DNA from 2 places in the Tsuneonella dongtanensis genome. Region 2 is predicted to be linked to the other one. Evidence: predicted binding sites of a transcription regulator. Region 2 holds the regulator's gene; the other holds the start of a gene.
What was found. Region 2 encodes LexA, which represses DNA repair genes until DNA is damaged. Its sites were predicted from a motif close to GTTCCNCNCTTGTTCT; they were not measured.

Region 1 (4,318 bases), 590 kb from region 2:
TCCACCGCAGCCTCGGTATGGCCCGCACGCACCAGCACTCCGCCATCGCGGGCTACCAGCGGGAAGACGTGGCCGGGGGTGACGATGTCGTCGCGAGTCTTGGTGCCGTCGATCGCCACCGAAACGGTGCGCGCGCGGTCGGCGGCGGAAATGCCCGTCGAAACACCCTCACGCGCCTCGATTGAAGTCGTGAATGCCGTCTCGTGCCGCGTGCGATTGTTGCGGCTCATGAGGTCGAGACCGAGCTGGTCGACCCGCTGGCGGGTCATCGCAAGGCAGATCAGCCCGCGACCGTGCCGCGCCATGAAATTGATCGCGTTGGGCGTCGCCATCTGCGCCGGGATGATCAGGTCACCCTCGTTCTCGCGATCCTCGTCGTCGACCAGGATGAACATACGGCCGTTGCGAGCCTCGTCGATGATCTCTTCGGCGGATACGATCACCGGACGCTCGTCGTTGGCGGAGAGGAACACGTCGAGCTTGCCGAGTGTGTCCGCGGTGGGATTCCAGCTGTCTTCGAGGCAATCGCGCAGCGAATTTGCATGCAGGCCTGCGGCTCTGGCCAGCGCGGCGCGGCTCATGCGGTTTTCGGCGACAAGCTCGCGTACGCGGTCGATGGTCTGGTTCATGCGACTCGCAATATCACATCCTAATGTGATTGCGACATCAAAATGTGATCACTCGTCGAGATGCACCAGCGACAGGCTCGCTGCCGCGCGCAGTATGGCGTCATTGTCGTGGACGAACCGACCTGCCGCCTTGCGCATCGCCAGCGCCATGGCCGCCTTGGCCACCAGTTCCGCCTTGATCGAGCGGTAAGCGCGATACTTCCCCTGCATCGCCATGTCGGCAAGCGGGCTGAGCATAATGGCGATCCGCTCGGCGGCCCGCAGGTCACCGGTGCGTCGTCCCTTCAGGAGGCCGGGCCGCAGCACGTCGAGCCGCTTGAAGCGGATTGCCGCCAACTCCCGCTCGACCTCTCCCTTGGTGCGAAGGTAGCGATTTTTGGACAAGGCATCGGCGCCTGCCGAACTGACCGTCACGAACCGCTCCACCCCTTGCGCCTTGGCCGCACGGGCAGTGGCGATGACGAGATCGTGATCGACCGCGCGGAAAGCCGCCTCGTCGCGTCCCGACTTCTTCCAAGTCGTTCCCAGGGCGCAGATGACCGCGGTCGGGCGGATCGCCTCGAAGACCTCTCCCCACTTGGTCGGATCGGCGACGAACATCTCCATGCGCGCGCCGGCAGGCAGCGGCGCCTCACGCCGGGCGATGGCGACCAGCCGCACATCCTCGCGCCCGACGGCGAGCTTCATGATCTCTCCGCCGATCAGGCCGGTGGAGCCGACAAGCGCAATGCGCAGGGGATCAGACATTCCGCAGCCCCTCGGGCTCGCGGCCGAAGATGGCGGTACACTGGCGAATGGCGAAGCGGTCGGTCATCCCGGCAATGAAGTCCGCGAGGTGCCGGCTGCGCTCCGGCTCGTCCTTCGGCAAGGCCGCGCGCCATTCCTGCGGCAAGGAGTCCGGGTTCTGGTCATAGGCGGCGAACAGGCGGGAAACGACATCGCGGGCGCGAGTGGCGGCCATGAGCTGTTCGGGGTGATAGTAAAGGCGCTCGTACATGAACGCCTTCAGCGCCCGTTCCTCTTCCGCCATTCCCGTCGAGAAACCGGCAAGCGGCGCCTCGTGTGCACGCACGTCCGCCACGCTGCGCATGCCTTTCGCGTTCGCACGGGTCGTTTCGATCACGTCGTTGACCATCAGCCCGATCCGGCTGCGCACGAGTTCGCGCAGACGCTGGTCGACGCTCGCGTTCGGATAGCGCGCCTCGATCGCGCGGTACTGGTCGGCGATCGGCGCGAGTTCGAGCAGGTCGTCGAGCAGCAGGAACCCGGCGCGCAAGCCATCGTCGATGTCGTGGTTGTCGTAGGCGATGTCGTCGGCGATCGCGGCGACCTGCGCCTCGAGGCTGGGCCATGCGCCGAGATCAAGCGGAAATGTTTCGTCGAGTTCGGCGAGCGCCCAGTTGGGCGTCGCGACCGGCCCGTTGTGCTTGGCGAGGCCTTCGAGCAGGTCCCACGACAGGTTGAGGCCGGGGTGGTCGCAATAGGGACTCTCGAGCCGCATCAGGACGCGCAGCGTGTGGGCGTTGTGATCGAAGCCGCCGCGCGTCGCCATCGCTTCCTGCAGCGCTTCCTCGCCGGCGTGGCCGAAGGGCGGGTGCCCGATGTCGTGGGCGAGACACAAAGCCTCGGTCAGGTCCTCGTCGAGGCCGAGCGCGCGGGCGATGACGCGGCCGATCTGCGCGACCTCGATACTGTGGGTCAGCCGGGTGCGGTAGTGATCGCCGTCCGGCGCGATAAACACCTGCGTCTTGGCCTTGAGGCGGCGAAAAGCGATCGAATGCACGATCCGGTCACGGTCGCGCTGGAATTCGCTGCGCGGGCCGCGGGTACCTTCTCTATTCTCCGCGAACTCACGCCCTCGGCTGGCGGCAGGATCGGCGGCGTAGGGTGCGAGTGTCATCGGTGGCCAGCGGTTAGGCGGGGCGCCTCACGCGGGCAACGGGAACAGGTCCGGAACACTCGGAAAGCGCCCGATAAAACGGGCCGCGCATCGAAAAGACGCGCGGCCCGCAAGGGATCCGGCCAGGTGCGACCCGCCGGAGATCGTTCGGATCAGCGAACGCCGATAGGATCCGGGCTGCCGTCCTTGTCGCCTGAAATCACGCCGCCGCTGCGCGGCGTGCCGAGCAGGAGGATCCCCGCGAGGTGCGGAGATGCCATCGAAGTGCCGGAGATCGTGTTGTAGCCCCCATCCTTCCAGGTCGACGGGATGCTGACGCCGGGCTCGGCCCATTCCACGCCGAGACCGTAGTTCGAGAAGCTGGCAAGCGCCTTCGACTGGGTCATCGCCGATACCGCGAACACGTTGTCGGTCTTCGAGACGCCGCCGGCACGCGCCGGAGAGTGGTTCTTGGCATCGTCGGTCTCGTTACCCGCCGCGAGCGCGAACTTCAGTTTCGAGCCGGCCGCAAGGACTGCATCGTCGAGAGCCTGCGACACGGGCCCGCCAAGGCTCATGTTGGCGACGTCGCCGGCGCTTGCGGCGGTTCCTACATAATCGACGCCGGCAATCACGCCGGAATAGGAACCCGAGCCACGTCGATCGAGCACGCGTACCGCGACCACGGTTGCCCCGGCCGCCACGCCGACCACGCCGGTCGAATTATTGATTGCCCCGACGGTGCCCGCCACGTGCGTGCCGTGGCCATTCTCGTCGTTCCAGCCGCTGCGCGAACCGGTGAAGTCGCGGCTGCGTGTCTGGTCGACGTTCAGGTCGGGATGGTCGGCATCGATCCCGCTATCGATGATCCAGGCCGTCTTGCCCACTCCGTTGCCCGCGCCGCCGACCGCCTGGATACCCCAGGGAACCGACTGCCCGGTCGAACCGCCACCGCCGCCGCCGGGACGCGCCGCCGCGTCGATCGGCGGGATGCGCGCGACCTGATCCTGCTCGCAGTAAGCGATCGACGGATTCGCACGGCGCATCGCCGTCACGGCCTGTTCGCTCATGTTGGCGGCGAAGCCACGAATGGTTTTGCGGTACACGAACTTGACCGCACCGCCGTGCGCCTTGGCCGCGGCGTTGGCGCGACCATTAACCTCGTCCTTCGCGACGCGGTCGTTCTTGAACACGCAGATGTACTGGTTCGCGATTTTTTCAGCATGCGCCGGAGTGGCGGCGATCCCCATCGCCAATGCAACAACGCTCGCGGCCGCGAGGCGGCCGACAACCCGGTTTTTCATCTATGGTCCCTCCCTATCAGGAAAGGCGAGAATGCCGCGTGCCGCATCAATTGGAATAGACAAAGATCATTAGGGCCTTCGTAACCATGCGCCCTGTCGCAAGAGTGCAACTATTCGTCGCCGGTCAGCCAATCTACGGCCGCCCGGCAATGGGCTCGGGTTGAATCGAACACCGGCAAGACATTGGCGTCGACGTCCACCACCATCGACAGTTCGGTGCAGGCGAGCACGATCGCTTCGGCCCCTTCGCGTTCCTTGAACGTGATCCAGGTCTTCATCGTCCGCTCCGCCTCGCGGCTCGCCTTGCCGACCATCAGCTCGTCGTAGATGATCCGGTCGATCTTCTCGACCTGCTCCATGTCTGGCGGCAAGAGGTCCACGCCGTGACTGACCAGTCGGCGGCGGTAGAAGCTTTCGGTCATGACGTTGCGGGTGCCGACGATCGCCGCACTCTTTATACCGGCAGCCTTCATCTCCCGTCCCACGCAGTCGGCGATGTGGAGCAC
Region 2 (4,318 bases):
CCTTCGCCAGGAGTTCGTGCGCAACTTCCGCGTGGCGGTTGGACCGGGCGAACTGGAACGTCGCCGGCTCGTCGCCTTCCAGGCCGAGCCAGCCCAGCCCGTCGAAAATCGCCGCAATGGCAGGCTCCGTCGAGCGCGCGCGGTCGGTATCCTCGATTCGCAAAAGGTACTTGCCGCCATGGTGGCGGGCATAGAGCCAGTTGAACAGCGCAGTGCGCGCACCGCCGATGTGGAGGAATCCGGTCGGCGAAGGGGCAAAGCGTGTGACCACACCTGCGCTATCGCTTGCCATCCGAATTCTCGTCCTTATCCAATGGTTTCATGGCGACCGGTACAGTGCCGTTGGTGCCCCTGTCCGACGATGGGGATAAGGGCGACCCTACGGTCGATGCTGCACTGCAGCGGCCTTGGCGCAAGGCGCGCCCCTTGTCCAGTGCGGCAGACCTGGCAGACCGGTTTCTGGAACGTGCGGCATTTGACCGGGCACCCTGGCTCGCTGTCGCCCTGGCCGCAGGTATTGCGGCATGGTTCGCCCTCCCGACGCCTGTAACCTGGCTCGCCTGGCTCGCAGGATGGACGCTCGCGGCTATCGCGGCGGCCGCTCTGTGGGCCGGCAAGGAGACGCGATCGTACTTGCGCCGCGCGTCCATCGCAGTGGCGATGCTGGCGGCCTTCGGCCTGGCGCTCGTCTGGGCGCGCTCCGAACTGGTCGGGGCGGAGCCGCTGGCGCGCCCACAGGTCAGCTGGATCGACGGCCGCGTCCTCGCGCGCGAGGACCGGCCTGCCGAGGGCCGGGTTCGCCTGACGCTGGCTTATCGCGATGCCGAGGGCGGAATGGCGCGGAAGATCCGCGTGAATGTTTCGCCCGAACTGATCGGCGACGGTGTTGAGGAGGGCGCCCGTATCAGGCTCCGCGCGCGACTGATGCCGCCCGGTCCGCCGATGGTGCCCGGCGCCTACGATTTCGCCCGCACGGCGTGGTTCGCGGGCCTTGCCGCCACCGGGAGCGCGATGGGCCCGGTCGAAACGATAGAGCCCGCTCCGCCTGGTGGCACCATAGCAAGGGCGCAGCGGGCACTGTCAGCCCATGTCCACTCGCGGCTCGACGGATCGGCCGGTGCCATAGCGGCTGCCTTCGCGAGCGGCGACCGCGGCGGGATCGCCATCGCCGATGAGGAGGCGATGAGGGACTCCGGCCTCACCCATCTCCTGTCTATCAGCGGAGTTCATGTCAGCGCGGTGATTGCCGCCGCCTACGTCCTGGCGGTGCGCCTGCTCGCGCTTTGGCCATGGCTCGTGCTGCGGGTCCGCCTGCCGCTCGTCGGCGCCGCGGTCGCCGCCGGCGCTGGCATCGCCTATACCCTGCTGACCGGCGCGGAAGTGCCCACGGTGCGCAGCTGCGTCGGTGCACTGCTGGTCCTCATCGCGCTGGCGCTGGGGCGAGAGCCGCTGTCCATGCGGATGGTGGCGACTGCGGCTTTCGCCGTCCTTCTCGTGTGGCCCGAAGCGCTCGTCGGGCCGAGCTTCCAGATGAGCTTTTCGGCGGTCATCGCGATCGTCGCCTTGCACGAGGCGGCGCCGGTCCGTGCATTTCTCGCCCCGCGCGAGGAGCGATGGATTGCCCGCGCCGGAAGACGTGCCGCGATGCTGTTGCTGACGGGGCTCGTCATCGAAATCGCACTCATGCCGATCGTCCTGTTCCATTTCCACCGGGCAGGCTTCTACGGCGCGCTCGCCAATGTGGTCGCCATTCCGCTGGTGACTTTCATTTCCATGCCGCTGATCGCGCTGGCCTTATTCCTCGACCTGCTCGGCCTGGGGGCGCCGATTTGGTGGTTGGCAGGCCAATCGCTCGAGCTGTTGCTCGCCATCGCGCGGTTCACCGCGGACCAACCCGGGGCGGTGCGCCTGATGCCGCAAATGGGTTGGGGCACCTTCGCCCTGTTCATCGCTGGGGGGTTATGGCTTGCGCTCTGGCGCGGGAAGGCCCGCCTGCTTGGCCTGGTGGCCTCTGGAGCGGGAGCGATAGCGCTTCTTTTTACGCCAACGCCCGACGTTCTCGTGAGTGACGATGGGCGTCACGTGGGAATTGTCGGCGAGGGTGACCGCCTGCTGGTCTTGCGTGAAGGACGCAGCGATTTCGCTCGAGACAACCTGCTCGAACTTGCCGGGTTGGAAGGTGATCCGGTGCCGCTCGAACGCTGGCCCGATGCCCGATGCAGTGCGGATTTCTGTTCACTGGATGTCGTACGCGAAGGGCGCACCTGGACGCTGCTCATGGCTCGCAGCCGGTCGCGCATCGAAGAGCGGTCGCTCGCTGCGGCGTGCGAGAAGTCGGATATCGTGGTCGCGGATCGCTTCCTGCCGATGAGTTGCCGTCCGCGCTGGTTGAAGGCCGATCGGCGCTTCCTGTCGGAGAATGGCGGCCTCGCGGTGGTTTTGCGGAGCGAAACGATCGAAACGGTTGCCGCCGGGCAGGGTCAGCATCCGTGGTGGACTGCCAGGGGGCGATAACGCCCTCTAGTGGTAGCGGCGCAAGAGACCTGCGAGCTTGCCCTGCACCTTGACCTCGTTGGGCCGATAGACCTGCGGCTCGTACGCTCCGTTGGCCGGGTCCAGCCGGACCATCCCGTTCTCGCGGCGCAGGTACTTGAGCGTCGCCTCCTCGTCGCGGACGAGCGCGACCACGATTTCTCCGTCGCGGGCCACATCGGTGCGCTTCACCAGAGCGAAATCGCCGTCGAAAATCCCCGCCTCGATCATCGAATCGCCGGATACCTCCAGCGCATAGTGTTCGCCCGGACCGAGCAGCGCGGCGGGAACGGGCAGGGTGCTTTGTCCCTCGAGCGCCTCGATCGGCATGCCTGCCGCAATACGTCCGTGAAGCGGGAGCTCGACGACGTCGTTGGCCGGCTCGGGACGAACCGGGGGACGCAGCGGCACGACGTTGTCCGCCGAGCGCGTGCGCGGAGCAGCAACCGAATCCTCGGGCTGACGGATGACCTCTAGAGCACGGGCGCGGTTCGCAAGGCGCCGGATGAAGCCCCGCTCCTCGAGCGCCGAGATGAGCCGATGCACCCCCGACTTGCTCTTGAGATCGAGCGCTTCCTTCATCTCTTCGAACGAAGGCGAAATGCCGCTTTCTTCCAGGCGGACGGTGATGAAATGCAGCAATTCGCGCTGTTTCGCGGTGAGCATGGGACCTATCCCCCGGCAAATGTTCCATACGGGAACGAACGCGGAACAATTAGGAAACTTGTTACAGTCCGTCAACCCGTATGAACGTTCTCCACCGAAGACACCGCGGATCGGTGTCGAAGGTTGCGTTCACGCGGCCAGCAATGCGCGCGTCGCCGCTTCGACATCCTGCTGGCGCATCAGGCTTTCACCAACGAGGAAGGTACGCACGCCGCTGCGTGACAGTCGCTCGCAGTCCGCATGGCTGTTGATCCCGCTTTCGCCGACCAGCAAGGTGCCGTCCGGAGCGAGCGGCGCAAGCGCCTCGGTCGTGGCCAGGTCGGTTTTGAAGGTCTTGAGGTTGCGGTTGTTCACCCCGATCAGCCGCGATCGGAGCCGGGCGGCCCGTTCCATCTCCGCCGCATCGTGAACCTCGACAAGGACGTCCATCCCGCGCTCGATCGCGGCGGCCTCGATCTCGGCCATCGCCCCGTCGTCGAGTGCTGCAACGATGATCAGGATCGCGTCGGCGCCGATGGCGCGCGCTTCGGCAACCTGCCACGGGTCGACCATGAAATCCTTGCGGAGAACCGGCAACGCACAGGCGCGCCGCGCATCGGCGAGAAAGTCCTCGTGCCCTTGGAAGAAGGGGGCGTCGGTGAGAACCGACAGGCAGGCGGCTCCGCCACTTTCATACGCAACCGCATGCTCGGCAGGGCGAAAGTCGGCGCGAATCAAGCCTTTGGAGGGGGAGGCCTTCTTGATCTCGGCGATCAGGGCGAACCCGGTCGCGACCTTCGCTTCCAGCGCGGCACGAAAACCGCGAGGCGCCGACTGACCACGGGCAAGACGATCGAGGTCCTCGATAGTCGCCAGCGCCTTGCGCGCGGCAACTTCGTCGCGCTTGACCGCGCATATCTCGTCGAGCTTGTTCATTGAGCGAGATCGATCCACTTCGCGAGCAGAGCTTCCGCACGGCCCGAATCAAGCGCTTCGGCTGCGACGGCGGCACCTTCGGCGTAATTCGCCGCCTTGCCGGCGATCATCAGCGATGCCCCGGCGTTGAACAGCACCGCATCGCGATAGGGGCCGGGCGCGCCCATCAGCAGCGCCTTGAGAGCTTTGGCGTTGTGCGCCGCAT

Region 1: a site for LexA is predicted at 2,571-2,586, ahead of A6F68_RS07965 (deoxyguanosinetriphosphate triphosphohydrolase). Genes of this name have one in related genera too.

Annotation. Positions count from the first base shown of each region.
Region 1 covers NZ_CP016591.1:1,638,118-1,642,435, reverse strand. The annotation lists gene ribB (3,4-dihydroxy-2-butanone-4-phosphate synthase) at 1-629, opposite strand, end outside; gene A6F68_RS07970 (NAD(P)H-binding protein) at 678-1,376, opposite strand; gene A6F68_RS07965 (deoxyguanosinetriphosphate triphosphohydrolase) at 1,369-2,529, opposite strand; gene A6F68_RS07960 (S8 family serine peptidase) at 2,682-3,812, opposite strand; gene A6F68_RS07955 (aspartate/glutamate racemase family protein) at 3,923-4,318, opposite strand, start outside.
Region 2 covers NZ_CP016591.1:2,223,134-2,227,451, reverse strand. The annotation lists gene gltX (glutamate--tRNA ligase) at 1-292, opposite strand, end outside; gene A6F68_RS10915 (ComEC/Rec2 family competence protein) at 322-2,514, shown strand; gene lexA (transcriptional repressor LexA) at 2,521-3,198, opposite strand; gene trpC (indole-3-glycerol phosphate synthase TrpC) at 3,328-4,113, opposite strand; gene trpD (anthranilate phosphoribosyltransferase) at 4,110-4,318, opposite strand, start outside.